Regions from separate parts of the Solibacillus sp. iso_87 genome, predicted to be linked through region 2. Evidence: a T-box and tRNA genes for the amino acid it is inferred to sense, from the RefSeq annotation. Region 2 holds a T-box; the other holds one or more tRNA genes.

Region 1 (15,652 bases), 1.5 Mb from region 2:
GGGTCGAAAGACGGGCTTAGTGATCCGGTGGTTCCGCATGGAAGGGCCATCGCTCAACGGATAAAAGCTACCCCGGGGATAACAGGCTTATCTCCCCCAAGAGTCCACATCGACGGGGAGGTTTGGCACCTCGATGTCGGCTCATCGCATCCTGGGGCTGTAGTCGGTCCCAAGGGTTGGGCTGTTCGCCCATTAAAGCGGTACGCGAGCTGGGTTCAGAACGTCGTGAGACAGTTCGGTCCCTATCCGTCGTGGGCGTAGGAAATTTGAGAGGAGCTGTCCTTAGTACGAGAGGACCGGGATGGACATACCGCTGGTGTACCAGTTGTCTTGCCAAAGGCATCGCTGGGTAGCTATGTATGGACGGGATAAGTGCTGAAAGCATCTAAGCATGAAGCCCCCCTCAAGATGAGATTTCCCATTACGCAAGTAAGTAAGACCCCTGAAAGACGATCAGGTAGATAGGTTCGAGGTGGAAGTGCGGTGACGCATGCAGCTGACGAATACTAATCGGTCGAGGACTTAACCACATTTTATTGCACCAATTCAATGAAACGTTTATCCAGTTTTGAAAGAATGAAAATTTATTACAAAAATACTTGACAAATAAGAAAAGTATGGTATAATAAATAGTGTCTTTCGAATAAATAGTCTAGTGATGATGGCAAAGAGGTCACACCCGTTCCCATACCGAACACGGAAGTTAAGCTCTTTAGCGCCGATGGTAGTTGGGGGCTTCCCCCTGTGAGAGTAGGACGTCGCTAGGCTGTTACAGAATTATTCCGAAGTAGCTCAGTTGGTAGAGCATCCGGCTGTTAACCGGCAGGTCGCAGGTTCGAGTCCTGCCTTCGGAGCCATTAAATCTTGGAGAGTTGTCCGAGTGGCCGAAGGAGCACGATTGGAAATCGTGTATGCGGGTAACCCTGCATCAAGGGTTCAAATCCCTTACTCTCCGCCAGGCTAATTTAGAGGCCCGTTGGTCAAGTGGTTAAGACACCGCCCTTTCACGGCGGTAACACGGGTTCGAATCCCGTACGGGTCACCAAAAAGATACATAAGTAGTATCCAGCGTTGGAGGATTAGCTCAGCTGGGAGAGCACCTGCCTTACAAGCAGGGGGTCGGCGGTTCGAGCCCGTCATCCTCCACCATTAAACAAATAATATTATCGCGGGGTGGAGCAGTGGTAGCTCGTCGGGCTCATAACCCGAAGGTCGCAGGTTCAAGTCCTGCCCCCGCAACCAAATGGTCCCGTGGTGTAGCGGTTAACATGCCTGCCTGTCACGCAGGAGATCGCCGGTTCGATCCCGGTCGGGACCGCCATTTTTTAAAACATTAAATTGTGGGTTTGTAGCTCAGTTGGTAGAGCATTAGATTGAAGCTCTAAGTGTCGGCGGTTCGATTCCGTCCAAACCCACCATATTTTTGCCGGTGTAGCTCAGTTGGTAGAGCAACTGACTTGTAATCAGTAGGTCGAGGGTTCGACTCCTTTCGCCGGCACCATTACCTGGAGGGGTAGCGAAGTGGCTAAACGCGGCGGACTGTAAATCCGCTCCTTAGGGTTCGGCGGTTCGAATCCGTCCCCCTCCACCATCCTTTGGATAGGGGCATAGTTTAAAGGTAGAACTACGGTCTCCAAAACCGTCAGTGTGGGTTCGATTCCTACTGCCCCTGCCAAATAACTTAAAAGTACTTAAAATAATATAGTGGCGGTTGTGGCGAAGTGGTTAACGCACCTGATTGTGGTTCAGGCATTCGTGGGTTCGATTCCCATCAGTCGCCCCATTTTTATTTAGGTTTAAGTATTAAAATTATAATATAGTGGCGGTTGTGGCGAAGTGGTTAACGCACCTGATTGTGGTTCAGGCATTCGTGGGTTCGATTCCCATCAGTCGCCCCATTATATATAAAATTAAAATTTTTGGGGTATAGCCAAGCGGTAAGGCAACGGATTTTGATTCCGTCATGCCCTGGTTCGAATCCAGGTACCCCAGCCATTTTTTAATTTGCGGAAGTAGTTCAGTGGTAGAACACCACCTTGCCAAGGTGGGGGTCGCGAGTTCGAACCTCGTCTTCCGCTCCAATATGGCGGCATAGCCAAGTGGTAAGGCACAGGTCTGCAACACCTTTATCACCGGTTCAAATCCGGTTGCCGCCTCCATATTTTATTAAATCGGAAAACCCGATTTTTTTTTACCTTATTTTGCCGAGTTGGTGGAATGGCAGACACGACGGACTCAAAATCCGTTGCCGCGAGGCGTGTGGGTTCAAGTCCCACACTCGGTATCTGAAAAAGACTTCACAGTTCATACTGTGAAGTCTTTTTTTGTTTATATAATTGAAATATAAAGTCCCCTAATCTTTTTAAAGAACATAGAATAGATTATAGAATCCGACTCCAACTGTGTTATTTATAATTGAAATTAGGAAAGAATAGATTTATCGATTCTTTTATATGATAATAAACCAAATAAAGTCTGCTTACGGAATATTGGGAAATTAGTGGTGGAGAATATCATATTATATACAAAGAAAATTAGTATATTTTCCAGAAATCCTGCACGTTTTTTCTGGCGTATTAAAATTATTTACTATAAAATTAACATGGTTATGTTAGAAATGAATTTTAAAAAACGTATCTTATTTAGGTGATATAAATTATGTATTATAGCGAGGAAGTAGGGAATTAAACAAATGAATGTAGCAACAAATTTTAAATGGATTGAAGCGGCGAACTATGATGAGATGAGTAAAATTGCCGCTTCAATTTTTATAGATCAATTAAAAAAGAATAGTGAAACGGTATTTGGAATGGCTACTGGAGGTACTCCGGAAGGCTTTTATAAAGAGCTGGTAGCAGCATACAAGGCTGGCGAAGTCTCTTTTGCACAGGCCAAATCTTTTAATCTGGATGAGTATATCGGCATTAACCCAGCAAATGAATCGAGCTACCATTATTATATGGATCATCATCTGTTTAATCATATCGATATAAAACAGGAAAATATTAATTTACCAGCAGGCAATAAATCGAATTTAGAAAAGGCCGCAGCTGAATATGATGCATTGATTAAGGCAGCAGGAAATATTGATATCCAACTTTTAGGAATTGGTGTAAATGGACATATCGGTTTTAATGAACCGGGAACTCCCTTCGAATTAGGTACAAATATTGTAGAGCTTGCACAGTCTACACGTGAAGTGAACCAAGTTTATTTTGATTCAATTGATGATGTGCCGACACATGCCATTACAATGGGTATCAAGACAATTTTGAGTTCTAAAAAGATTGTATTATTAATTTCGGGTGCATCAAAACAAGAGGCCTTTGATCGTTTGCGCAGCGGTATAGTAACAGAAGACTTCCCTGCAAGCGCTCTGCACAACCATCCGAATGTGACCGTTATTTATACAGATGTAAAATAAAATAAAGGAGTGCATACAATGTGCACTCCTTTTTATATTATTTCATCGTTGAAATAAATACCCCTGCAATAACAGCGATCCCACCGATTACTTGATCAAGCAGGAGTTGCTCATTTAAAAACAGCACGGCAAAGATTGTAGCGAATAGTGGAATGAAGTTCAGGTAGATTCCTGCTTTGTTTGCACCTAATGAAACAACGCCAGTGTTCCAGCTTAAAAAGGCAACAATTGAAGCAATGATCCCTACATAAACAATCGCCCCAATTGTCGAAGCGTTCCATACGATTGCTTGTGAAGTTGAAAGTTGTTCATATACTGCAAAAGGTAGTAACATAATGGCACCGATTGCGATCGTCACTAAAAATGTAGAGTACCCTGGCAGTTTACCAGCATACTTTTTAATGAGTAATGAATAAATACTCCAGCACACTACCGCAATTAATACGATTAAGTCCCCTTTGTTGAATGAAAATGAAAGCAGGCTTTGTAATGAACCCCCGGATATAATAAAGAGCACTCCGGCTAAAGAGAGCAGCGTGCCGATCATCTGGAATTTTGTTAAACGTTCTTTTAAAAAGATGAAGCTCAGTATGTATATAATAATCGGTGTTGATGAATTCATTAATGATGCATTGATAGATGTTGTATAATGCAAACCGATATAAACGAGCGTATTGAATGCAGCCACTCCTGTAAGTGCTAAAATAATGACGGCACCCCAATGTTGTCTCAGCGCAGGCCATTCTTTTTTCGTACGTTGGAATGCGATAGGGAAAAATACGAGAAAGGCGACAGTCCATCGTAAAAAAGCAAGTGTAATCGGAGGAATATCCCCAGAAACGGCTCGTCCAATTACAAAGTTACCGCCCCATAATAAAGTAGCTAAAATGAGCAGTAGCTGTGGTGGAAATTTCATTATTGTACATCTCCTTATATTGGAAAAATGATTTTATCTATTATAGGGACAACCTCATGAAATTTGCAATGCGCTTTACATAAAACGCTATGATACAATAGCGACAGAGGTAAAAGGAGGTCATGAACATGAAAATTAGACCAACAAGATTACAGCATGGCGATACTGTAGGATTAGTTAATTTAAGCAGTCCGCTTAAAATTGAATCATTAGGTGATAAATTAGCGTTTTTAGAAGAGCTAGGTTTAAAATATAAGCTTGGAAATACGGTACAGGCTTATGAAGGCTATTTGGCAGGTTCCGATCAGGAGCGGATTAAAGACTTCCACCAGATGATTGTCGATCCGGAAGTGAAGGCAGTCTTTTTATTGACGGGCGGCTATGGAATCTCAAGAATAATCGATAAAATAAGTTACCCATTAATCGAGGACAATCCGAAAATTATTTGGGGCTTTTCCGATGTGACGACTTTACATACACAAGTAAACGAGTTTGCAAATTTAGTGACATTCCATGGACCGATGATGTCCAGTCCGAAAGGGGAGCTGGATACTCTTTCTAAAAAGATGTTCCAACAGCTGTTCCAACCGATTGAAATTCAGTATACGGAAAGTATTACACCTCTTACGACAGTTGTACCGGGAGTTGTACGCGGCGAGTTAACAGGCGGAAATTTAAACCGAATTGTCAGTACGCTTGGTACGAAATTTGAAATTGATGTACGCAATAAAATTTTACTTCTGGAAGACATAGGGGAAACAATTGAGCAAATTGATTTAATGCTGAACCAGTTGCGTCTTTCAAGAAAGCTGGAGCTTGCAGCAGGCTTTGTTATAGCAGATTTTAATATGCCGGATGATACATACAGCTATGAAGATGTATTGAAGGTAATAGAAGGGTATTTGAAGCCGTTTAACAAACCTGTGTTAGCTGGGTTTAAAATTGGCCACTGTGAACCTAATATTGCGATTCCATTAGGTGTGGACGTAATATTGGATGCAGATGAAAAGCTTTTAAGAATTTTACCGGGTGTAGAGTAGTAAATATATGTAATTATAAGCAAAGACACCTTTTCACGTTTAGGTGAGCTGGTGTCTTTTAATAACGAGCGAGCAAAAATACTCTATAAGTTTGTGTTAGCTTTTACTATGGTTGGTTATGAGTGAAAGGTAACATTGTAAACGGTAAAGAGTTATTGGTTTAACCAGTTGTTGGGAATGCCGAAGCATAATCGCTCGTTATTACCTAGTTTGGAGTCTCACCGCCCTAGGTTTAGAAATAATTGCTGTCATCAAATTCGATTTCAACTTGATAGTTTTTGGCATTAATAAAGTTGGAAAGGCGATGTGCTTCTTTTTCAAGCTCGTTTGCACGGTTTCGATATGTCATTGGATCATACAATGCTACGCGGTATAGCATTGCATCACCGGAGTTATGGTAGAAAGCTTCTTTCTCTTCAGAACCAAGGTTTTTACAAAATTGTGCTTCTGCACGTAATTGGCTCGCCAGTTCAATCGCTTCGACAATAGGCATTTCCTCGTCTTTAAATACAACAGTATTGTCGATGTTAGCACGGTAGATTAGGGCATCAAGCTTACGTGAATCATAACGAAGCTCTTTTAGCTCTGCTTCAAGCATATCAAGAGTATAGTCAGGTGCTTTTGGCTGTTCGCCTTTCTCGATAATGACATGTGTTAATGAATGCACTTGCATTGTTCTTTCCTGGATTCTCTTCGTAATGATACTTTTCAGTTTTACTGCCTCAGCTAAGTTAATACTCAAATGATTCCACTCCTTAAAAATGAACTTTTGAATTTTCCTTTGATAGAATATGTACTTCATATTCGCCACCGCTAATTTGCGTAAACATGTTTCCTGCACTGCTCAATAGTTCAGTTGCTTCCTCTTCACTTAGAGAAGGGCGTAAATAAAAGATTTGCAGAGCATTTGTCGTAGCTTCTGTTACTGCCGTTCTTTTTGAATCAACAAAGGGACTGCCGAATGGGCCGAGCGCATCTTTTGAATGAATGATATTCTCCAATGAATTAAAGCGTCCGTTGATCCCTTCATAGCCTGTCGCCGCATTGCCTACTTCGATTTTCACGTCCCCTTCAATAACATCTAAATCATATATGCCAACAGGAATCTCGTATTGCAGTGAAAAGAAGTTGTTTAAATCAACTGCCGAATGGAACGGTGCTAAATATTGCTGTTTAGCGATACGTCGCATTAAACTTTCCGCAGAGTGACGGTACCGGTTCGGATCACCGCCGAAAGCCTTCCAAAGCTGTCGCCACTCTTTAATGCCAGGTCGTTCTGTCACAGGTGTTTCCTGTAATTCCAAATATAGATTTTCCTGATAAAGTTGTATACGTCCTTTAATCATTTGAGGAGATTCTTCAACGATAATTTTGCTATAATGGATAAGGCCAATTTTTAATTGTTCATTTACAGAAAAAAGAGCTTCATTTATTGAAATATTCATGTAGAACACCTTCTTACATAGTTTTTAATGGGAGAAATACTAAAATATGTAATGCGAAATAAATTTATATCTATTGTATCATTTGAAAGGAGCATGTGAAATGAAAGTACATCAACTTCAAGAAGATTTAGTGAAATATGCAGCATCCATTGGTGTTGATAAAATCGGATTTACAACCGCTGCTCCGTTTCATGAATTGAAGAATCGTCTCCGTCGTCAGCAACAATTAGCATACCAATCAGGCTTTGAAGAAGCAAATATAGAGCTGCGTACAGAGCCTTTAAAATTATTAAATGAAGCAGAAAGCATTATTGCGATTGCCATTGCGTATCCTTCACGCATGCAAGATGCCCCGCAAGGAAAGAAAGGGGAGCGTCGCGGCATTTTTTGCCGTGCTTCATGGGGGATTGATTATCATACAGCAGTTCGAGATCGTTTGCAGCTCATTGAAGCCTGGCTGCAGGAGCGTGTGCCGAATGTAAAGGTGAAATCGATGGTCGATACCGGGGAACTGGTAGATCGTGCGGTTGCAGAACGAGCAGGTATCGGCTGGAGCGCCAAAAATTGCTCTATTATTACACCTGAATTTGGTTCGTACGTCTATTTAGGTGAAATCATCACGAATATCCCATTTGCTCCAGATACACCGATGGAAGACGAATGCGGTGACTGTACATTATGTATCGATGTATGTCCAACAGGAGCGATCGTCGCACCAGGGCAGCTGAATTCACAGCGTTGCATTGCCTTTTTAACTCAGACGAAAGGTTTTTTGCCGGATGAGTTTCGTGCCAAAATCGGAAACCGTTTGTACGGCTGTGATACATGCCAGACAGTGTGCCCGAAGAATAAGGGAAAGCTAAACTGGATTCATGATGAATTCACGCCGGATCCTGAAATCGCAAAACCGCTACTTCAGCCGCTTTTATCAATTTCCAATAAGGAATTTAAAGCAAAGTTTGGACATGTATCCGGCTCATGGCGCGGTAAAAAGCCGATTCAGCGCAATGCCATTTTAGCGCTTGCCCACTTTAAAGAAGAAGCGGCAATGCCTGACTTAGTTCAAGTATTGCAAAAAGATGAACGCCCTGTATTAAGAGGAACAGCAGCATGGGCAATCGGAAAAATCGGAACAGATGGGGCAGAAGAAATTTTATTGGCTGCCCGAAAAACAGAGCAGGATGATGAAGTGCTGGCCGAGATTGAAAAAGGGCTGGCAATGTTAAATCATTAAGAGAGAAGGATCAGAAGTGCCAAACCATATCGTATTATATCAACCAGAAATCCCAGCAAATACAGGGAACATTGCCCGCACTTGTGCTGGAACAAATACATCATTACATTTAATCCGTCCATTGGGCTTTTCAACTGATGACAAAATGCTGAAGCGTGCTGGATTGGATTATTGGGAACATGTGAATGTCGTTTACCATGATTCTTTAGAAGATTTTATCGAGTACAGTAAAGATGGCGATGTGTATTTAATTGAGACATATAGTGATGAGCCATTTACGACACATGATTTCAGCAATTCAGAACGTGACCTATACTTTATGTTCGGAAGAGAAACGACAGGCTTGCCAAAGGAATTTGCAAAAGAGCGTGCCGATATGTGTCTGCGCATCCCGCAAAGTGACCATATCCGCTCACTGAATTTATCAAACACTGCGGCAATCGTTATTTACGAAGTACTAAGACAACAAAACTATCCAGGGTTAAAATAAAATAAGGCAAGAAGCACTGAAGCTTCTTGCCTTGTTATTATTTCATCTTCGTTTTAATCACTTGCTCAAGCTTTGCCTGGATATTGTCGTGTTCGGATAATGTAAGGCGGATGAAGCTTTCATCCATTTCGAATGCTTCGGATAAAAATCCTCCAAGTCCGCGGGCACGTCGGTCTACCTGCAATAAAATTTCGACTGAGTTTGATGATTGATGTAAAAAGACAACTTCAAGTTCGTCTAGATACCGGCGATACGTGCTGTTTGTCGGTGTAAACTCAAATTCCTGTACAATCGGTGTTTGACGACGCAAATAAGAAGGGGCTTGTTCGTTATCTACTTTACGTAACCGGAAGCCCATATTTTGAATAGCTGTTAACACACCATTCGCAAGACGAGTTGGCTGAATCTCGATAAAGTCCTTATCTGTAGGATCTACAGCATTTTTAATGTCTAAGCCCGTTTGAATCCATACACGCGAGTTGCCCGTTGTTACCGGAACAACAGGGGGCAGGGCGAACGAAAATGGGATTTGACGTTTTTCGTCTGCCTGAATTGTGAATGGCTCATTTAATTTGTATTTGTGCAAAACCGCTTCATCTTTAATCTTTTTATCATCAATTTCGCGGATAAAGTTTGTATGAAGTGTTAGATAGATTGCATCAATTTGCTGTTCCGTGCTACCCCCGATGATTTCTACAACACCTGAAATATTTTCATTTAATGTGTAAGTTGATTTGTGCAATTTTGTATCAACTTTTGCAGCTCCTATACCAACACTTGCTAAAACTTTATTAAATAGTGACAAATGAATTCCTCCGTTATTTGTAATTAGTTATGTATACGTAGGACAGAAAAGAAAGTTTCAAAAAGAGCGCGAAAAATTTTTCGGGCTCTTGCTTTAGGTTACCGGTAATTATTCACCGTCTAATGTAAATACGATGCGTAAACCGTTTGGATCAACAGTAGAGAATAACTGAGTGCCACCGTGTGCTGGTGCTTCTGCAAAGTTTTCAACAATGAAGCCGTTAGTTGTCAGGCTTTGTTTTACTTCTTCAGCATATTGCGCATCTTTTAATACGACCGTAAAGGATTTTAAACCGACCATATCGTTTTTTGGAGCATGGCCGTTGTTGCTGTTCCAAGTGTTTAATCCGAAATGGTGATGGTATTTACCAGTTGATACAAACAGCGCCTGTGCACCGTAACGAGTCACAACATTATAATCCAATACATTTGTATAAAACTGCTCTGATTTGTCCAGATTTACTACTGATAAGTGTACATGCCCCATAACAGTATCAGCAGGCAGACCGTTCCAGTTGCCATCTGCAGCCGCTAAAATCGGCTGGAAATTCAGCTGTTCTGTCACCATATGCACTTGTTCATCCTGATTCCAAGTCCATTCCGATTCATGACGGTCGATATAAATTTCGATTCCGTTTCCATCCGGATCATTCAAGTAAAGTGCTTCTGAAACATCATGGTCTGCAGCACCAAGACGAATATTCATGTTAACAAAATGCTGTACGATGTTTCCTAAGTCCTTGCGAGAGGGTAATAGTAATGCTAAGTGGTATAAACCTGCAAAGCCTTGTTTAAGCGGCTGCGCATTTTGTACTTCGACTAGTGATACTAAGCTTGTTTGTCCGTCTGCTGTTAAGTATGCTTCCGTTTCTGTTTGCTGTAAAACTTTAAAGCCGATAACCGTTGTGTAGTATTCGATCGAACGTACTAAGTTAGAAACCTTTAATTGAACATGAGCTGGGTATAGATTAGGTTTTTTATGAAAATGTGTAGCCATAATATATGAACTCCCTTAATGGTTATTTTTTATAATCAACTTACTTTATGTAACTAATATAAAATATGTGATAATAAAAGTCAAATGAAAAAGACAATCGCTACTTGACGATTGTCCTTTACTGGGAAGCTAGTGGAATTATCTTTCTTTTGGGAATGGTTTGCTATCATAGCCAGCTGTGAAAATAGCTACTAAAAATGATATGCTGATACCAAGAATTAAAAGTAATTTCATGGAAGAATCCTCCTCATGTTTTAATTATCTCTTTTTTCAGTATAGCATAAATTATTTGAATGAATACTTTATTTATGACAGAAATCAGTCAAAATTGGAAAAAAATAATACTGAATTAATTTGGAGGGATAGCGTATGAAAAGAGAAGAAATTGTCAACGGAAATATGGCTAATACTATGGATGAGCTGAAAATTCTAGGGAAGCAAATGGAGAACTTACGAGACGGCGGGCAATTGGAAGAAGCTGAACGCATTTCAGATCCGCAGCAGTTTGATGATGAAGAGGATGAAGGGAAATAAAGAAATGTGCACTGAAATTTGCGTTTCAGTGCACATTTCTTTCGTTAGATTTGAACTTTATAGTCTTTTAATTGTTCTCGTAGAGTTGCTTTTAAAAATTTGCCGACAGAAGTTTTTGGAATTTCGTTTAAAAATACGACATCGTCCGGAAGCCACCATTTTGCAAAGTCCAGTTCGATTGACTCGATTAGCTCTTCTTTAGATGCCGTTGCACCTTCTTTTAAAACAACACATGCCAGCGGACGCTCTTGCCACTTCGGATGCGGGACTGCAATTACGGCAGCCTCGAAAACAGCTGGATGTGACATGAGGGCATTTTCCAGATCAACGGACGAAATCCATTCTCCACCCGATTTGATAAGGTCTTTCGTGCGATCGGTAAGCTTGATATAGCCTTCTTTTGTATATACCGCAATGTCACCTGTATAAAGCCAGCCATCTCGGAATGCTTCATTCGTCCGTTCATCATTGTAGTATTCAGAGGCAATCCATGGACCGCGGACACGCAGTTCACCCATTGTTTTTCCATCCCATGGAACCGGGCCATTTTCATTTACAACTTCTGTTTCAATTAGTGAAACTGTCAAACCTTGAGAAACGCGGATATTTAACTGTTCATCTTCTGTATATTCGTTCATATCGCTTGTTAGATGCGACATACTTACAAGCGGTGAAGTTTCTGTCATACCGTAGGCGTTGATGTACGGAACACCAAGTTTTTCATTGTAACCCTGAATTAAGCCTTTTGGTGATGCGGAGCCACCTGAAATAATTAAACGGACAGATGAAAGGTCACGAGGATTTTTTTCCTGTTCAACCAGTGCGCCAAGCCAAATTGTTGGAACACCTGCTGTAATTGTCACCTTTTCTTGTTCAACCAAGTCCAGTATTAAACCTGGTGTCATCATTGGTCCTGGTAAAACAATATTGGAGCCGAAATTCAATGCAGCAAACGGGAAGCCCCATGCATTTGCATGGAACATCGGCACAACAGGAAGGGCAGTGTCACTTTCTTTTACTGCAAAGGATTCAGCTAGACCTAGTGCGAGGCTATGAAGCACGATGCTTCGATGTGTATAGACGACACCTTTTGGCATACCTGTCGTTGCAGAAGTGTAGCACATCCCAGCTGGCAGATTTTCATCCAGATCTGTCGGAAACTCGTAATTTTCATCTGCTTCCTGTAGAAGCTGTTCGTAGCTGTATACATTCGGGAAACTGGATTGCGGAGCGCTTAATTCATCACCCATGACGATAATATGTTTAACCGTTTTCAAATGGCCAAGTGCAGGCTCGACTAACGGGAATAAGTCGCTATCAATCAATAAAATCTCATCTTCGGCATGATTGATAATATAAACAATATGTTCAGGGGCAAGGCGGATGTTAATCGTGTGTAAAATAGCACCGCTGCATGGAATCGCAAAATACGCTTCAAGGTGACGGTGATGATTCCAGGCAAATGTGCCGACTTTGGTACCACGCTTCATGCCGAGCTTTGTCAGGACATCCGCTAAACGGTACGTTCTTCTTACATAGTCATTGAATGTGATGCGATGTGTTTTAGTGGGGCTTGTACGAGAGATAATTTGTTTGTTCGGGAAGTACCGTTGTGCACGCTTTAAAAATCCAGTCAAAACTAGTTGTGTATCCATCATAGTTTTTCAGCTCCTCAACGAGAATATATTATAATATATACTCCTGAAGATGGAAGATTATTCTGTAAATGGTAATATGCTAGATAATAAGTTTATAAGACTGTATGTATTAACAAATAATAGCAATTAGTAAACGATAAATAATTAGAATGTTATAATAAACACAATCAAATGTAAGAGGTGAACAAGATGAATTTACAATCAACGAAAAAGTTAACGAATGGCGTAGAAATGCCTTATTTAGGTTTAGGAGTTTATAAAATGACGGACCGTGATGAAACACTTCAGGCGATTGAAACAGCGCTTGATTTAGGTTACCGTGCAATCGACACAGCCGCGCTTTATTACAATGAGGAAGAAGTAGGGGAAGCAGTTCGCCATTCTTCTGTACCGCGCAAGGACATCTTTGTTACAACAAAAGTTTGGAACAGCGACCAAGGGTATGACAATACATTGCGTGCATTTGAAACATCACTGAAAAAGCTTGATATGGATTATGTGGATCTTTATTTAACACATTGGCCGGTTGAGGATAAATATGTAGATACTTACCGTGCAATTGAGCGCTTGTATGATGAGAAGCTCATCCGTGTACCTGGGGTATCCAATCATCATGAACATCATTTAAAAAAAATTATGGCAACTTGCAATGTCGCGCCAATGGTCAACCAAATCGAAGCCCATCCGTATTTGTCCCAAGAACCGCTGCGCACATTTTGTGAACAACAGCAGATTGCGGTAACAGCGTGGTCTCCGCTAGGCCGTGGAAATGTATTAAACGATGAAACGATTATTCGTATTGCAAATGAATATAATGTATCACCGGCACAAATCATCTTACGTTGGCATTTACAAAATGATGTCATCATCATTCCGAAATCTGTTACAGCTTCACGCATTAAAGAAAATAGTGAGCTATATAATTTCGAATTAACAAATGAAACAATGCAGCAGTTAAATGCATTGAATCGCAATGAACGATTCGGCAAAGATCCGGATAATTTCAATTTTGATTTCTAACATCGTTTTTACTTAGGGGGAGTGAAACTGTGTTTAAAAAATTTTCACCGAATTTGTTTTTCTCAATGTCAGCAGTAACGGTTGTAGTTGTTGCACCTTTTATTATGATTTTCCATCCGATTTTTCAGATGGAGTTTTTTCAGTATAATAAGTCGGCCGCTACATTTATTCCAAACCCAATTAATTTAAGACTTGTTCTTGTAACAGGTTTTGTTTTGATTGTGATGTTTTGGCTTTTAGCGTACAGGCGTAATATGAAAGTTTATTTGATCGGTCTATTACTCTTTATATTGAGTATTGGCATTGGTTATTTATCGACTCAAAATTATATATTGATTAGCCAGGAACAATTGGAACGACACCATTTATTTGAGGAACAACAATATCGGTGGGAAGAACTCGATGAAGTTGTTTATGAATATGTGGTAGGCAGTAACAAGGGAGATATCACATTTACAACAAAAACAGGGGATCAGTTTGTAATAAAAGAAAAAGAATTACACTCAACCGGTAGAAGCTTAATTTATCAATTTTCGAGAGCGAATGAAGTAACCTATATTGAGCGTGAAAAAAGATAAGTAACAGGCGTCCGTAGTTTAATTACGGACGCCTGATTTTTAGTTATCTTTAACGATGATCTGCTCGTCTAAAAACGGGTGCATAAATGCTAGCTGAATGGCGTGCAGTGCATAATCGCCTGATGCGGTTTCACGTGCGCCGTACATTGTATCGCCTACGATCGGGTGACCTAAATGCGCCATATGCACGCGAATTTGATGTGTACGCCCTGTTTCAAGAACAACATGGACAACACATGTGCCCTTATAGCGATTGACCACTTCATAATGTGTCACGGCATGCTGGCCAGTAGGTGACACGACACGCCGAGTATTGTGATGACGGTCTTTACCGATGGCAGCGTTGATCGTACCGCTGTCAGTACGAAGGTTGCCTTGAACTTCTGCGGCATACGTACGGACGATTGTTTTTTCCTCGATCATACGGTCAAAAATAGATTTTGCAATCGGATGCTTTGCAACAAGCAGTAAACCGTTTGTCCCTTGATCCAAACGGTGTACATGCTCTGCATAATGCCCGCCGTTGTCCACAATATGACGCATTACATGATTCATGCATGTATCATTGTCAGTTGGTTCGTTTGGATGTGTCGCCATTCCTTTAGGCTTTGAAACAATTAGGCAGTGCTCGTCTTCATAGCGGATATTTACATCACAGCTGTCCGTTGGAATATAGTTCGAAGCAGGAATATCAAATGCAAATTCGATTTTCGTCCCTTTCTCGAACGGTTCCTTCCACATAATTGGCTCTCCATCGATTGTAACCGCTTTGGTCATACGTAATTCGTGAACAAGCTTTTTGCCTAGGCGCCACTTTTCGCGCAGCAGGTCTTCAACGGTTTGTCCGTTTTCGTGAATGATATATGTGAACATTAATTTTCCTCCAAATGAAAAATCGTGCTCGTAAAGAACACGATTTTGAATATAATCTTATTTTAACACAACATCGTTAAAGAATTGACGCGTTGTTTCATCTGGTGCGTCACCTTCTAAACGAGCAACTTCTTCACCATTTTCGAAGTAGATAAGAGTTGGTGTTGCTTGAATATTATAAGTAGTCCACTCATCCGTATACTCAAGAATGTTTAATTGATCAACTTGAACATCTAGTTCATCGGCAATCGGCATAAGTTTTGGAGTGTAGTTTTGGCAGTGAGAACATTCAGGACTGAAGAAATAACCGACAACGCCGTCACCTGACTCGATTTTTTCTGCTAATGCATCCGGTAAAATGATATTTTGATAGTTTTCATCGTCCAACAAGTCGATTGTTGATTGTTTTAAGTTGTCCGTTCCATACGGGTTGTTTTCTAATTTTTCATTGTTTTTCATGTTTGTCAGTACAATAATTGCTGCGAATAATAACACAATAACCGCACCGACAATCGCTAACTTCTTCAAATTATTTCTCCCCCTTTAAAACCTTTAACATATAAAAACTAACTGCTGCAATAATAACAAAGGCAGTAAGCGCCAAAAATGGAATCGTAATAAAGCCCAACCAGTTAATAT
Region 2 (15,652 bases):
ATTAGTATTATTTTTAATCGCAGCATTATCCGGCAAAAAGATGAAAGCAGTACACATGATCTTACGTTTGATGTATATTTTAGTAATCGTTACAGGGATGTCTTTATTCCTTGAATGGCGCGACAAAATTTCTGAAAGCGGCATGAACTATGATATGAAAGTGTTATTTGGTATTTTAGTAATCGGCTTTATGGAAATGGTATTAGTACGTAAAAACAAAGGCAAATCTGTCAATATGTTCTGGGTACTATTCGGTATCGTTCTATTAATTACATTATACTTAGGCTTAAGCATGGGTATCGGTGTAAACTTCTAATTAAAGAGTGAAGCGTGTAAAAAGTGGAGGTGGCTTTTTACACGCTTTTTTTATTTGAATTCTACATTCCCCTAAGAATTTCCATTAAAAGATACCGCGACGTCAATTCCTAATCATATCAAACAATCTATACACATTTCTGACACGTATTTGTTGAATTTCCTATAAATAACTATTTAAGCTAGCTACGTTTATACCTTTTTTGGTAAAATGACGATGGACTGTATATGAAAGAGAGGGAAATGAATGGGATTTAATAAATGGTTTCGTACATTAGCTGCAGGTGTGCTGCTTTCGACTTCATTGTCAGTTGCTGCTGTTGCAAATGCGAAAGAGCGTACGATTGCAGATGAAAGTATATATGATGTTTTAGTGGACCGTTTCTTTAATGGTACCGGTAAAAATGATGATGATACAGTAAATGCGCAAGACCCGACGATGTTTGCAGGCGGGGATTTTAATGGATTGCTGAAGAAAATCGATTATGTAGCAAATATGGGCTATACGATGCTGTCGATTGGCTCTATATTTGAAACTGAAAAATATGATGGTTCGATGCCAACGAGCTATACAATGTTTGACCACCGTTTTGGTACAGCAGACGAATTTAAAAAGATGGTCGAGGCGTATCAAAAACGCGAAATCAAAATGATGGTTGATTTCCCGATTTCCAATGTTAGTCCAAACCATGAACTTGCAGAAAAACAAGGATTTGTGGCATCTGAAAATGATGGGAAAATACAGTGGGACTTAACGAATGAAGAAGTACAGAATGAACTGATCAACAGTGCAGTACAATTTGTAAATACATATAAACTGGACGGGGTTCGTTTGACGAATATTGAACAAGCGGATACTGCTTTTTTAAATCGCTTTATCCAGCAGCTAAAAGCAGCAGGTGCCTATGTTATTGCGAATGCAGAAAGTGATGCAAATTTTGACGCGAAATTTTACAGTGATACTGCTGCCAACTTCACAAATGCATTTAAAAATGTTGATTTAAATACGACAGTACTGGAGCCGCATATCGAGGAAATGCTTTCAGGAACTCCGGTATTATCGATGACCGATACAATATGGTCGGATCGCTTCACATTGGCTGCAACAGAAGAAGGCATGTATCCGCCGACACGCAGTAAAATCTCGATTGCGAGCACGCTTTTACTTCCTGGTGTGCCGATCGTACAATATGGATCTGAAATTGCGATGAATGGGGAAGCGGGTGTTGAAGCACACCAGTACTACAATTTTAAAACAGACTCGGAATTAGCCGATTATGTCGGAAAGCTTCAGTCTTTACGAAATGATTCCGATACTTTGCGTAACGGGGAATTTAAATGGCTTGAAAATGAAGACGGCTATGTTGTATTTGAACGCAAATCCGATGAAGAAACATGGATTGTAGTCATTAATAATAGTAGTAAAACAAAACGTGTGCATATTCCGGTGGCTGAGCTAGGTGAAGGAAAAGAAGTTCGCGGAATGTTCAACAGTGAAATCATCCGTGAAAATAAAGACGGCAACTATGCGATTATTTTAGACCGTGAAATGGTTGAAGTGTACCAAGTGATTGAAGCGCGTGGCATTAACACTTCTTATATTGTTGCACTTGGATTGGTCGTTGTGTTATACACAGCATTTATGATTGTTATTATGAAGCGCGGAAAAAAACGCCGTGCAGAAAATTCAGCTCAATAAAGTGAAACTTCAATCAGTGGGGGTTTTTTTACCCCCACTGATAAAAAGGAACCCAAACTAAAACCGTCACATCCTGTGCCAACGCTTGCGTGACCAACATCGTGTTGGCCCGAACCAATCGGGCTTTTACGGGTAGTTGACCTCCTGCCTATCCTTTTCCCCTGCATAAGTCTAAAGGCAGTAGTCTACTACCCGTTAATGCGGGATAAAATGAAACAGCCTGGAGAAGCAGACAACATGCTTTTCCAGGCTGTTTATATTTTATTACAGTTTTAGTCGGTCCTGCAGAAATTTCCCGATGCCGTCTTCGTTGTTCGATAACGTAATTTCATTGGCGATTGATTTCAAATCGTCTATTCCGTTACTCATCGCAACGCCAACGCCTGCGTATTCAATCATTTCCAAGTCATTATCCTCATCGCCAAATGCAATGATGCGATCACGCGGAATGCCCATTTCTTTTGCAATATAGTCGATGCCTACTGCTTTACTTAACCCTTTATGGACAATTTCGATAATCGGGAATGGAGCTCCCCAACGACGATGCTCGATCAGTTCAGCGTGCACATCCTGTAAATGCTTGCGGATGATCGGTGTATTGACATCATCGGCTTGAATGAGTAAACTTGTCGGATTTTCCTTTAATGTATTTTTCAGATCGCCAGTTAAAATATTGGGATTACCCATATGCAGCAACTGAAGCACACCTTCATCTTCACGGTGAAGGTACACATCATCCAATACTTCGGCGATTAAGTTGTCGTATTCATATTTATGAACAGATTCTACAACATCATGGACTACACTTAAATCGACAGTTGTATGAATCGTTTTCCACATCGGATTTTTAGGGTGGTGGATGAGGGCTCCGTTGAAATTGACAATCGGAGTTGTTAAACTAAGCTCCTGATAATAAAGCTGACTCGCACGATACGGACGTCCTGTCGCAATCATCACCTGATGACCTGCTTCTTTTGCCTTCAACAAAGTTTCCTTTGTCAGCGCAGAAATTTTCTTCTCGTCCGTCAATAAAGTGCCGTCTAAATCTAATACAATTAAATGTTCGTTCATAAGAGTAAGCCTCCTTTAGCCTGGGTATAATTGTAACGTGCAAAAATAGCATTCGTCAAAGTTTTGAAACATCGACCAATTTTTGCTAATGTAAACAAAGAGGTGAGAAATTTGATAGTTGATAAAGAACAATGGAAGTCCATTCCATTACTGCATGTATATGATGAAACGATGGATGAGCAAACACCGGTCGTAATTTTTCTTCATGGTTTTTTAAGCGCAAAGGAACATAATTTACATTACGCTTATCAGTTTGTGCAACAAGGTGTACGCGTTATACTACCGGATGCATTAATGCATGGCGAGCGCTCGAACCAATTGACAGAAGATCAGATGAACTTTAACTTCTGGAAAATTGTATTAAAGTCAGTGGAAGAAGTACATACTATTTATGAAGAATTGAAGCTGAAAAACTTGGCAGGGAACAAGGTTGGGATTGCCGGGACTTCAATGGGCGGAATTGTCACTTCAGGCTGTTTAGCGATCTATCCATGGATTGAAACGGCAGGTATTTGTATGGGAACGACAAGCTATACGAAACTGGCCCTCCATCAAGTAGAGGATTTAAAGCAAAAAGGCGTAACATTTCCGCTATCTGAAGAACAGCAAAACGGCTTGCTTCAAATGCTCCAAAAATTCGATATGGAGCAGCATGAAGATTTATGGGCAAACAAACCGATTATTTTCTGGCATGGTGAGCGCGATACGGTCGTTCCTTATCATATGAGCCGAGATTATGTTGAACAACTAGAAAAAGAAAAAAAAGCAGAACATATTACTTATTTGGCAGAACGAAAAGCAGGGCATGCGGTTTCGAGAAACGGGATTTTGCAAGTCACGCAATTTATGGCGCAATGTTTGGCATAAATCTTGCGTTCTGCTATGATTAACATTAACACCATGGCGAAAGGGGAAGTTTAAAATGGCAATTGATCACGATATGAAAGAAAGTATGTTAGGTGCATTGGAAAACGTAATTGACCCTGAGTTAGGCATTGATATCGTCAACTTAGGCTTAGTATATGAAGTGGATTTAACAGACAAGGGCTTAGCAATCGTTACGATGACATTAACATCAATGGGTTGTCCGCTCGCACCGGTTATCGTTGACCAAGTAACAACGGCACTTAGCGAATTACCGGAAGTAAAAGAAGTAAAAGTCGATATCGTATGGCAACCGGCATGGTCTAAAGATAATATGTCACGCTATGCAAAGATGGCATTAGGCATTCGTTAATTAATAAATGAATAAATAAATTGAAATTCGGTCATTTTGCATATAGGCAAAGTGATCGTTTTTTATTAGAAAATTTGCGAAAGAAACAGGGCGTAATTATTTGTTGTTTGACCAAATTTGACTTATAATTAAAATAATCAAAAAAGGTCAAACTAAATGAAAGGGTGCATTCTATGCAATTTAACCAAACACAAGATAATCGTCCGCCCTTAGAACAATTTGGACGTAACTTAATTGAACAAGTAAAAAACGGTAAGATGGATCCGGTTATTGGACGAGACGAGGAAATCCGGAACGTCATTCGTATTCTTTCACGTAAAACAAAAAACAATCCGGTCCTCATCGGTGAGCCAGGTGTTGGTAAAACAGCGATTGTCGAAGGGCTGGCACAGCGAATCGTAAGACAGGATGTTCCTGAAGGATTAAAAGATGCGGAGCTTTATGAACTGGATATGAGTGCACTGATTGCCGGTGCATCATATCGCGGGCAGTTTGAAGAGCGGCTGAAATCGGTATTAAAGCAAGTGAAAGAATCAGAAGGGCGTATTATTTTATTCATCGATGAGATCCATACAATTGTCGGTGCAGGGAAAACAGACGGAGCAATGGATGCAGGAAATATGCTGAAACCAATGCTTGCACGCGGTGAACTGCACTGTATTGGAGCGACAACATTGGATGAATACCGGATGTATATCGAGAAAGATCCTGCATTGGAACGCCGCTTCCAGCAAGTAATGGTGCGAGAACCTTCTATTGAAGATACAGTATCCATTTTACGAGGAATAAAAGATCGTTTTGAAGAACATCACCGTGGTGTACGCATTCATGACCGCGCGATTATTGCAGCGGCCCAACTGGCAAACCGTTATATTACAGACCGCTTTTTACCGGATAAAGCAATTGATCTGGTTGATGAAGCATGTGCAATGATCCGCATCGAGATCGATTCAATGCCACAGGAACTGGATCAGTTAACGCGCCGCCTCACTCAGCTGAAAATTGAACAGCAGGCACTGAAAAAAGAAAAAGATGATGCGAGCAAAAAACGTCTTGAAATAATTACAGATGAAATTGATACATTGGAAGTATCGATAAAGTCAATGAAGGAACAGTGGGAACTCGAGAAAAACGGCTTACAAATTGTGCGGGATAAAAAAGATGAACTGAAAAGAATGGAAGCCGAGCGCGATGATTTATTTATTTCAGGCAGTAATTTAGCGCGGGCAAGTGAGCTTCAATACAGTAAAATACCTCAGCTTGAAAAGGAAATTGCCGAACTGGAACTACAGTTGAAACAGTCGGAAGGTAACCGGATGCTGCGTGAAGAAGTGACTGAAGAAGAAATCGCTAAAATTATTTCACGCTGGACAGGTATTCCGGTAACGAAACTTGTTGAAGGTGAACGCGAAAAACTGCTCCGTTTAAAAGATACACTGCATGAACGGGTAGTTGGTCAGGGCGATGCGGTAACGTATGTAACGGAAGCAGTTTGGCGTGCGCGTTCTGGTATTAAAGATCCAAATAAGCCAATCGGAAGCTTCTTGTTCCTCGGTCCAACCGGTGTCGGAAAAACGGAATTGGCAAAAGCGTTGGCCGCACAACTATTCGATTCAGAAGACCATTTCATCCGTATTGATATGAGCGAGTATATGGAGAAGCATTCTGTATCACGGTTAGTCGGAGCTCCTCCAGGCTATATTGGCTACGAAGAAGGTGGTCAGCTGACAGAAGCGGTACGCCGTAATCCATATTCCGTTGTACTGCTGGATGAAATCGAAAAGGCACATCCGGATGTCGCCAACATTTTACTGCAAGTACTCGATGATGGCCGCATCACCGATAGCCAAGGACGGATCGTCAACTTTACGAATACCGTCATTATCTTAACATCCAATATCGGTTCACAGTTTTTACTGGAAACATCAGAAGAATCGAAACAGCTTGTCCAAGCGGCATTACGCCAGCACTTTAAGCCTGAGCTGTTAAACCGGATGGATGATATAATTATGTTCCATGCATTATCGAATGAGCACTTCCATAAGATTGCCTGGAAATATGTAAAGCAGCTTCAAGATCGGGTAGCAGAACAGGAAATTACGCTTTCTGTTGACGGGGAAGTTGTAGACTGGATTGTGAAGCACGGAATTGACCCGCAGTTTGGTGCACGTCCGCTCAAACGTTTTGTCCAACGCCATTTGGAGACGATTGTTGCCCGTGAGCTGTTAAAAGGGGAAGTTACAGCAGGTGGAAGTTTATCGATTGCATTGGAAAATGAAGAGTTGGTTATAAAAAAATCAAATTAAGTGTGAAGACAGCTTGTGCGTAAATGCGTACAAGCTTTTTTATTTAGGGAGGATTAGAGTTCTAATATAAATGAAAAAGTTCCAATAAAAGCCGGAAGTTCTAATTAGAGGTACTACTGTTCAAATAAACGGGTCGACTTTTCTAATATTGAGTATATATCTTCTAATATTGTATGGAAATTTTCTAATAAAGTCAGCCCCCGAAAAAATAGACGTAAATAACAAGGGGCTGTCCAGTAGTTTTACCGGACAGCCCCTTGTTATCTATTAGTGATGCTCTGCTTCTGCTTCTGGAGTTGATTCGTTTGGAATGATTGCAGCGATAATAATAACTAATACGCTGAATACTAATGATACGATTACGCCATTCATGAAGTTAAAATCTACACTTAATACAGAACTTACTACATAGTTTAGCATTGAAACTAATAAGAATGACCAAAAGAACGTAATGATATATTGCATCAAATTCACCTCATTGAACTTATTTATAACGTTATTGTGAAATTACATCTTCAATATCATACCACAAGCATTCATGAAATTAAAAGGGCGAATCAAATTATTCTTCAAGTTGTCATAAATGCTTATTTTTATTGCTTTTTTTAGTAAGAATTAACACGGAAAAAAAGAAGATTAGCACAAAGATGTTTGTCTAAAAATGGAACGTTTTTGTACGTTCACGCTCAAAAATTTTAAATGGAAGAAACGAATGAAAACTTCCAACCACCATTTAATTTCATGACGATGTTTTACCAATTAGAATAGCCATTTTAATCGGGAGAAAAACAAGAATAATCCATAGTCCCTCTTTTTCCAGAAATTTTAATTGTGTTAAAAATAATTATGTTCTATAATTAGTACCAACTACTAATAATTAGTTATATTATTTGATCCAAGAGAAAACAAGGGGGCTATTATATGAATGCCGGTATTATAGGGATGGGGAAATATGTTCCGGAAAAAGCTATAGCAAATAAAGATTTTGAAAAAGTTTTAGATACATCAGATGAGTGGATTCGTTCTCGGACGGGTATTGAAAACCGTTTTATCGCTGAGAATGAAGAAACATCGGATTTAGCATATAAAGCAGCAGTGCAGGCTATTGAAAATGCAGGTATAACACCAGATCAAATCGGTCTAATCGTTGTTGCGACGGTTACACAGGATCAGAATTTCCCTAGTGTAGCGTGTCAAATTCAAGAACGACTTGAAATATCGGGATGTGGCGCAATGGATGTTTCCGCTGCATGCTCAGGATTTATTTATGGAACGGCTATTGCAAAACAATTTATTGAGAGCAATGATTATGAATATGTATTAGTAGTAGGTGTTGAAAAACTGTCGAAAATTGTGGATTGGGATGACCGTAACACAGCTGTCCTATTTGGGGATGGTGCAAGTGCGGCTGTTCTCGGCAAAGTTTCGGAAGGGCGCGGAATTCTTGCATTCGAACTTGGAGCTGACGGAACAGGCGGAAAGCATCTTTATCTAAATCCTGAAAATCATATTGCAATGAATGGTCGTGAAGTATTTAAATTTGCGGTTCGTCAAATGGGCGAATCAGCAGTAAATGTACTCGAAAAGGCAGGCCTGACGAAGGAAGATGTCGATTATTTAGTACCGCATCAGGCGAACATCCGCATTATGGAAGCCGCAAGAGAACGTCTTGACTTACCAGAGGAAAAAATGTCGAAAACAATCCAGAAATACGGCAATACATCTGCCGCTTCAATCGGTATTTCAATCGTTGAAGATTTGGAGTCAGGTAAAATCAAAGACGATGATATCGTTGTTTTAGTAGGCTTCGGCGGAGGCCTTACATGGGGAGCACTCGCATTAAAGTGGGGTAAATAAGAATGTAGATTGGGATGTGGGGGAAAGATGGAACGAATGCTAAAATCGTCATGGCCTGTCACAACGCATTCGTGACCACATCGTATTGGCCCCAAATCCGAAATAGAAATCAATCTTTAAATAGGAAAAGAACTTAACTTAGAAAAGGGTGTTAAATAATGGAGAAAAGAAGAGTTGTTGTTACAGGAATCGGTGCAGTAACGCCAGTAGGAAACAGTGCAGAACAAGCATGGGAAAATGTAATTGCAGGCAAGTCTGGTATTGGACCATTAACACGAGTAGATGTAAGCAAATTTCCAGTATCTGTAGCGGCTGAAGTAAAAGATTTTAATATAGAAGATTATATCGACCGAAAAGAAGCTCGGAAGATGGACCGTTTTACACATTATGCATTAGCAGCTTCAATGATGGCTGCAAAAGATGCCAACTTGACGATTACCGAAGAAATGGCACCTCGCGTAGGTGTTTGGATCGGTTCTGGAATCGGCGGAATGGAAACGCATGAACAGCAGTTTTTAACATTCCAGGAGCGCGGTGTTCGCCGTGTGAGTCCATTCTTCGTACCGATGATGATTCCGGATATGGCTTCTGGACAAGTATCGATTTATCTTGGCGCAAAAGGGGTAAACTCTTGTTCCGTAACGGCTTGTGCATCAGGAACTAACTCGATTGGTGACGCATTTAAAGTAATTGAACGTGGAGATGCGGATGTGATGATTACAGGTGGAGCAGAGGCGCCAATCGTAACAATGGCGGTAGCAGGCTTCTGTGCAAATACAGCGTTATCGTTAAATCCGGACACGGCTTCTGCATCACGTCCATTTGATAAAAACCGTGACGGCTTCGTTATTGGTGAAGGCGCAGGAATTTTAATTTTGGAAGAGTATGAACATGCAAAAGCACGCGGTGCGAAAATTTACGGTGAAGTTGTTGGATATGGTTCAACTGGGGATGCCCATCATATTACAGCACCGGCTCCAAACGGTGAAGGTGCAGCACGTGCGATGCAAATGGCAATCGATGATGCACAAGTATCGCCTGCCCGAGTTGGTTACATTAACGCACACGGTACGAGTACACCATATAACGACTTATTTGAAACACAGGCAGTTAAGACTGTTTTTGGTGACCATGCCTATAAATTGGCGATGAGCTCAACGAAAAGTATGACTGGCCATTTATTAGGTGCAGCAGGCGGTATTGAGGCTATCTTTACAGTACTTGCATTGAAGGAAGGTATTTTGCCGCCGACAATGAATTTACACGAGCCGGATCCGGAATGTGATTTGGATTATGTACCAAATGCAGCACGCAAAGCGGAAGTTGAATACGCGTTAAGCAATTCACTTGGCTTCGGTGGACATAATGCTTGTTTATTGTTTAAAAAAATTACAGATTAATAAATAACAAAAAACGAACGTGCTTCTTCTATCGCACGTTCGTTTTTCGTATAGTTGTACGAAGGATGGTGTTTTGTGACACGTTTCGTACTTTTTTTATTTTTTTATGGGCTCAGTGTCATGTCGATCAGTAATATGATTTTATACTTGAATTACCGCACGCTCGGTTATTCATGGCATGCTGTATTGATGTACATTGTACATGGAGCAGAGTTGTATATGCTGCTTGTTGCTATTGGCGGGATGATTAGCGTCGTTTACGGCCTAAGCCCATCGCGTTCTCCATTTTCTTAAGTGTTTTAGAGGCAATGGCATTCGCTTTTACTGCACCCTCATCCAAAATTTCATCAAGTTCCGGTGAGTCAATAAGTGCATAATAGCGTTCCTGAATTGGTGTTAAGTGGTCAATAACAGCCTGTGCTACTCCAGCTTTAAAATCACCATAGCCTTTGCCTTCATATTTTGCTTCTAAATCTGCAATTGCTGTTCCGGATAAGGCAGATTCAATAATAAGCAAGTTTGATACACCTGGTTTGTTTTCAATATCAAATTTAACGATACCCTCAGAATCCGTTACAGCAGATTTGATTTTCTTCTCGATTTCTTTTGCTGTATCAAGCAGGCGGATCGTCGCTTTTGTGTTCGTATCGGATTTTGACATTTTTTTCGTCGGCTCCTGCAATGACTTGATACGAGCGCCTTCTTTCGGCAATTGAATATCAGGAATTGTTAATACGTCATTGTAGCGCTTATTAAAACGCTCAGCTAAATCACGTGTTAATTCAATATGCTGCTTTTGGTCTTCGCCAACCGGTACGATGTCTGTATTGTAAAGAAGAATATCGGCAGCCATTAACGGCGGGTATGTTAATAGTGCAGCAGAAACAGACTCTTTACCTGTTGATTTGTCTTTGAACTGTGTCATACGCTCTAATTCACCGATTGAAGCGACACATTGCAGCATCCAGCCGGCTTGTGCGTGGGCAGGGACTTCTGACTGAATAAATAAGATCGATTTTTTCGGGTCAATGCCGCATGCAATATACATTGCAGCCAATGAGCGGATATTTTTACGCAGCTCCAGGCGATCCTGTGGCACAGTAATTGCATGCTGATCCACGATGCAATAAATGGCGTTGTTGTTTTCCTGTAGAGCAGGGAATTGTTTAATCGCTCCGATATAGTTCCCTAAAGTAATAGTTCCTGTTGGTTGTACACCTGAAAAGATTGTTTTCAATGGGTGTTCCTCCTTAAAATCAAATGAAAATAAAAAAACATCATGCGTCCTCTATTCGAAAATAGAAGGGACGAATGATGTTAAAATCCGCGGTACCACCCAGCTTGCCTTAATCGGCCACTTTGCTTCGTAACGTGAAGGCGACGAGCTGGACTACTAATAGAAATGTTCATCAAGCTAACTCGGAAGTCCATTCCATTTAACGAATGATCTGTTTGCACCAACCACAGACTCTCTAGGCATTCTTATTAAATGTACTACTCTTCGTCATCGTTTTTCATAATCTTGAAAGGATTATAACGTAACTAATGAAAAGAAAGCAATCGTTTTATTTTAAAGAAACAGGAATAAAACGAAGAAAAATGGAAATAGTAGTAAATAGATAATTAAATTATATGAAATGGCATCATATTATCTGATTTTTTCTCAATTACAATTTATTAAATGAGAAAAAACATCAAAAATCAGTACGTTTTATTTTACTATTTTACGGGTAAAATTTGTTATGGCACAAAATTATAAAAAGTGTGCTTATTAGAGAGAAATGCGTAATAAAATTTATTACGTAAGTTGAATTATTTGTTGACATTGTATATTCAAACATGGGTTATTCATGTATAATGGGAACAGAATCTTAAATTAAATTAATTCTAAATTGAGTTTTACTTATACATTTGTGCTTCTACATTAACAGGAAGCAACATCTAGCAATTGAATTGAAATCAATTAGAGAGGGAGTGAGCCAATGTTAGTAACATTATTTACTTCACCAAGTTGTACTTCATGTCGAAAAGCAAAAGCATGGTTAGAGGAACATGATATCCCATATACAGAACGCAACATTTTTTCCGAGCCACTTACAATTAGTGAAATCAAAGAGATTTTACGAATGACAGAAGATGGTACAGATGAAATTATCTCAACGCGTTCGAAAATTTTCCAAAAGTTGAATGTCGATGTTGAAACATTGCCGTTACAACGATTATATGAGCTTATTCAGGAATATCCGGGACTATTACGTCGTCCGATTATTTTAGATGAAAAACGTCTGCAAGTTGGTTATAACGAAGATGAAATTCGTCGATTCCTGCCTCGTAAAGTACGAGCATACCAGTTGCAAGAAGCCCAACGCATGGTTAACTAAATATACCGCTCATGATGTTACGGATGCATATTGTGCAATTGTAGCATCTTTTTTTTATTTTAGAACATATTAGAAAGAGACCTTAAGGACTTGATTTAAAGTATTTCGTGCAATACAATTTCAATTATTCAAATAATTTACGCTGAATAATGTTTTTCCTTTTCATTTTAATCCAATCCATCATACAATAGAGTTATAGATACTTCTAATATTTAAAAGTATCTAAGTTCCGATGCAATAGAACGCCATATTGTATGCCACTTGGAAATAAAGCGACGTTCTATACAATGACTGTGAAGGGGGTTGAGGTCTAATGGACATCGAACGCATTAATGAAAATACGCTAAAATTATTTATTACGTATAGTGATATCGAGGACCGCGGTTATACGCGCGAAGAAATATGGTACAATCGCGCAAAAGGTGAAGAGCTTTTCTGGGATATCATTGGTGAAATAAATACAGATGATTATTTCGATTTAGATGGTCCAATTTGGATTCATATTAACGCTTCAGAAAGTGGATTGGAAGTCGTTGTTACACGCGCATCTGTAGGTAATGACTCCGAAACTTCTTCGATGGCTGGCAACTTTGAAGATGACCTTCATATATCAGATCAATTAAATGAAATGGAAGAATCGATCTTCAATGCGATTGGCAAAGCAGCAAAAGAAGAAGAACAATCGCTTGAAAACGCCCGATTCCGATTTAAAGATATTGACGAACTAATACCTCTTGCAAAACGCGCAGCACCATTAGGAATAGAATCCGTGTTGTATAAATGGGAGGATTACTACTATTTATATGTAGATTTAAAAGATTTGGAAAGCCAGGAAGCGAGAAATATCATCGCTTTATGTACTGAATATTTAACGGCTTCCAAAATTACAGCGCACCGCCTTGAAGAGTATGCGGAGACAATCATTGCTGAAGACTGCTTCGAAACAATCATTACGTATTTTGAGTAGGAAAGCAGTTTACGAAAGCCACCTGATTTTAGGTGGCTTTTTTATGTTTGTAATGGGGTAATATAATTGTGAAAGTAGAAAATGTAGGGAGAAAATTATAACGTAGCTTGGAAAAAGTGAAAAACAATATGATAAAAGTAGAACTTTGTGAGGCAAAAGTGGAAAGTTCATAGATATGTAATAAAAGTAGAATTTCTTTGAAAAAGCCAGTTTCCAATAGTTATTATTTATAAGTTGAAATAGAATGAGCATTTCATTAAGATGGATAAAAAGGAGTGGAAGCAAATGCTGGTCGCAATGACCGAACAACAGCAATTATTTCATTTAACGTCGAAATTTTCCCTGAATGAACTGCAAAGATTAAAAAAACAGCAATCCTTTTTCTGCCCCCAATGTAAAGAACAGCTTTTATTAAAGGCTGGACAAATAAAAATTCCGCACTTTGCACATCAAAAAAATAGTGAATGCGATTCTTTGTTTTCGGAAGGGGAATCTGCTTCACATCTACTTGGGAAACAACAACTCTTCCACCAATTTTCGAACCTTCAGCTACGTCCCGTTCTTGAACCGTATTTACCGCAGCTTCAACAGCGACCGGATCTTCTCATCACATTTAAAAATCGTCAATATGCAATTGAATTTCAGTGCAGCCCCATCGCACATCCATCTTTTCAACAGCGAACAAGCGGCTATTTGCGTGCCGGAATAACTCCGATATGGATTTTGCACACGCCCGAAAAATTTAAATGTCCCGGTATCGTAAAAGTTTCAATCAATCAAACAAACGCTCAATTTATGCAACAGTATAAAACCCAGAAATTCCTCATCACCTATGATGTAAAAAGCAAAACCTTCTACTATATTAGTAATTTAATCCATCTTCATAAATTGCAGTATTTTGCAGTTGTTAAGCCGTTAGCCCTCAATCAACAACGTTTTCCGCTCTTAGTTCCTGAAAAAGTAACGAAACCCCAATTTCATTTGCTTCTGAAAAACTTCAGCATATTCCGTGAGCAATATATCCGCCCCCGTCTATTATTAAGCAAAAAAGGGGTTAACGATCAATTTTTCCGTTCTATCTATGAATTAAGGCTAACGATGACGGATTTGCCGATTTTTTTAGGGATTCCTGTGTGCAATACGCATGCTTTTAATCAATTTTGTATAGAATGGCAAGTAGGGTTTTTTCATTTTATGGAATACCATGCGCTCACTGCTAAAACGATGAATGAAAATGCAATTCCTTATTTTTTCAAATGGAATCAATTGGAGCTGACGGATGAGCGGAGAGCAGCGGTGGAACATTATTTAGCAATTTTAAGACATCTCAATATTGAGCAATTGGGTGATAATATTGCCGAGAAACAACTTTTTAATGTTCTGTACGACGAATTGGTTGCATTTGGATGTTGAAATTGTTTAAATAGATTTATAATTTCGAATTTCGGAATAGTAGGAGGCAAATAAATGGCAAAGCAAATTTTAACGCGTGAAGAAGTACCTGAGCAATTAACATGGGATTTAACAACAATTTTTGAATCCGATGAGGCTTGGGAAGCTGAGCTGAAAGAAGTAGAACAATTATCAAAAAAAGCTTCGGATTATAAAGGGAAAGTAGCGGATAGTGCGGAAAGCTTATACAATACATTGCAGTTCAGCGATGCATTATACGAACGTCTGAGCAAGTTATATGTATATTCTCATTTGAAGCATGATCAGGATACTACGAATAGTAAATACCAGGATCTTGATGGTCGTATTCGCTCTGTTCTTACAAATGCAGGAGCAGCGTGGTCATTTATTACGCCTGAAATTTTAGCATTGGATGAAGCGACATTAAACAGCTATGTGGAAAGCTATGAACCACTTTCGTTATATGAACAAAGTCTAAGAGAACTGAATTTGGGCCGTCCTCATATTTTATCTGCGGAAAAAGAAGAGCTGCTGGCACAATTTTCCGAAGTGACATCGACAGCTGGCAAAACATTCAGCGCTTTAAACAACGCAGATTTGGAATTCCCGAAAATTATAGGGGAAGATGGAGAAGAAGTACAAATTACACACGGTAATTATATTACAATGCTTGAAAGCGACAATCGCGAAGTACGTGAGGCAGCATTTAAAGCCGTTTACAAAACTTACGGCCAATATAAAAATACATTTGCGACAACTTTAGCCGGGAATGTAAAGGCGCATAATGCCAATGCAAAAGTTCGTAATTACAATTCAGCGCGCCATGCTGCACTTAGCAATAACTTCATTCCTGAAAAAGTGTATGACCAGCTTGTTTCAACAATCCATGACTATTTACCGGCATTACACCGTTATGTAGAGCTTCGAAAAAAAGTGCTTGGTGTCGATGAACTGCATATGTACGATCTATTTACACCGCTTGTTAAAGAAGTGAAAATGGAAGTAA

The links. A T-box is a leader RNA that pairs with one kind of tRNA and senses whether it is charged. The one in region 2 lies ahead of trpS (tryptophan--tRNA ligase), so its partner is inferred to be a tRNA-Trp.
Region 1: it has a tRNA-Trp gene. The T-box ahead of trpS (tryptophan--tRNA ligase) is inferred to sense a tRNA for this amino acid. The anticodon was not compared.

The regions. Positions count from the first base shown of each region.
Region 1 covers NZ_CM149656.1:3,338,758-3,354,409, reverse strand. Annotated here, with positions in the region: rRNA gene AC0VXV_RS17215 (23S ribosomal RNA) at 1-530, shown strand, start outside; rRNA gene rrf (5S ribosomal RNA) at 652-767, shown strand; tRNA gene AC0VXV_RS17205 (tRNA-Asn) at 782-857, shown strand; tRNA gene AC0VXV_RS17200 (tRNA-Ser) at 867-958, shown strand; tRNA gene AC0VXV_RS17195 (tRNA-Glu) at 971-1,045, shown strand; tRNA gene AC0VXV_RS17190 (tRNA-Val) at 1,074-1,149, shown strand; tRNA gene AC0VXV_RS17185 (tRNA-Met) at 1,168-1,242, shown strand; tRNA gene AC0VXV_RS17180 (tRNA-Asp) at 1,246-1,321, shown strand; tRNA gene AC0VXV_RS17175 (tRNA-Phe) at 1,343-1,418, shown strand; tRNA gene AC0VXV_RS17170 (tRNA-Thr) at 1,426-1,501, shown strand; tRNA gene AC0VXV_RS17165 (tRNA-Tyr) at 1,508-1,591, shown strand; tRNA gene AC0VXV_RS17160 (tRNA-Trp) at 1,602-1,675, shown strand; tRNA gene AC0VXV_RS17155 (tRNA-His) at 1,708-1,783, shown strand; tRNA gene AC0VXV_RS17150 (tRNA-His) at 1,823-1,898, shown strand; tRNA gene AC0VXV_RS17145 (tRNA-Gln) at 1,921-1,995, shown strand; tRNA gene AC0VXV_RS17140 (tRNA-Gly) at 2,007-2,081, shown strand; tRNA gene AC0VXV_RS17135 (tRNA-Cys) at 2,086-2,159, shown strand; tRNA gene AC0VXV_RS17130 (tRNA-Leu) at 2,204-2,284, shown strand; gene nagB (glucosamine-6-phosphate deaminase) at 2,693-3,424, shown strand; gene AC0VXV_RS17120 (DMT family transporter) at 3,462-4,340, opposite strand; gene AC0VXV_RS17115 (S66 peptidase family protein) at 4,469-5,380, shown strand; gene AC0VXV_RS17110 (DIP1984 family protein) at 5,613-6,122, opposite strand; gene AC0VXV_RS17105 (B3/B4 domain-containing protein) at 6,136-6,825, opposite strand; gene queG (tRNA epoxyqueuosine(34) reductase QueG) at 6,926-8,059, shown strand; gene trmL (tRNA (uridine(34)/cytosine(34)/5-carboxymethylaminomethyluridine(34)-2'-O)-methyltransferase TrmL) at 8,076-8,549, shown strand; gene AC0VXV_RS17090 (sporulation protein) at 8,587-9,354, opposite strand; gene AC0VXV_RS17085 (VOC family protein) at 9,463-10,350, opposite strand; gene AC0VXV_RS17080 (hypothetical protein) at 10,720-10,884, shown strand; gene AC0VXV_RS17075 (long-chain fatty acid--CoA ligase) at 10,929-12,542, opposite strand; gene AC0VXV_RS17070 (aldo/keto reductase) at 12,732-13,562, shown strand; gene AC0VXV_RS17065 (acyl dehydratase) at 13,592-14,140, shown strand; gene AC0VXV_RS17060 (RluA family pseudouridine synthase) at 14,180-15,013, opposite strand; gene AC0VXV_RS17055 (thioredoxin family protein) at 15,071-15,541, opposite strand; gene AC0VXV_RS17050 (disulfide oxidoreductase) at 15,543-15,652, opposite strand, start outside.
Region 2 covers NZ_CM149656.1:855,856-871,507, forward strand. Annotated here, with positions in the region: gene AC0VXV_RS04135 (YisL family protein) at 1-316, shown strand, start outside; gene AC0VXV_RS04140 (alpha-amylase family glycosyl hydrolase) at 563-2,014, shown strand; gene AC0VXV_RS04145 (Cof-type HAD-IIB family hydrolase) at 2,279-3,085, opposite strand; gene AC0VXV_RS04150 (dienelactone hydrolase family protein) at 3,188-3,952, shown strand; gene AC0VXV_RS04155 (metal-sulfur cluster assembly factor) at 4,014-4,322, shown strand; gene AC0VXV_RS04160 (ATP-dependent Clp protease ATP-binding subunit) at 4,496-6,628, shown strand; gene AC0VXV_RS04165 (YjzD family protein) at 6,896-7,093, opposite strand; gene AC0VXV_RS04170 (beta-ketoacyl-ACP synthase III) at 7,550-8,485, shown strand; gene fabF (beta-ketoacyl-ACP synthase II) at 8,644-9,885, shown strand; gene AC0VXV_RS04180 (hypothetical protein) at 9,961-10,179, shown strand; gene trpS (tryptophan--tRNA ligase) at 10,133-11,122, opposite strand; T-box leader at 11,186-11,402, opposite strand; gene spxA (transcriptional regulator SpxA) at 11,868-12,266, shown strand; gene mecA (adaptor protein MecA) at 12,580-13,233, shown strand; gene AC0VXV_RS04200 (competence protein CoiA) at 13,519-14,646, shown strand; gene pepF (oligoendopeptidase F) at 14,701-15,652, shown strand, end outside.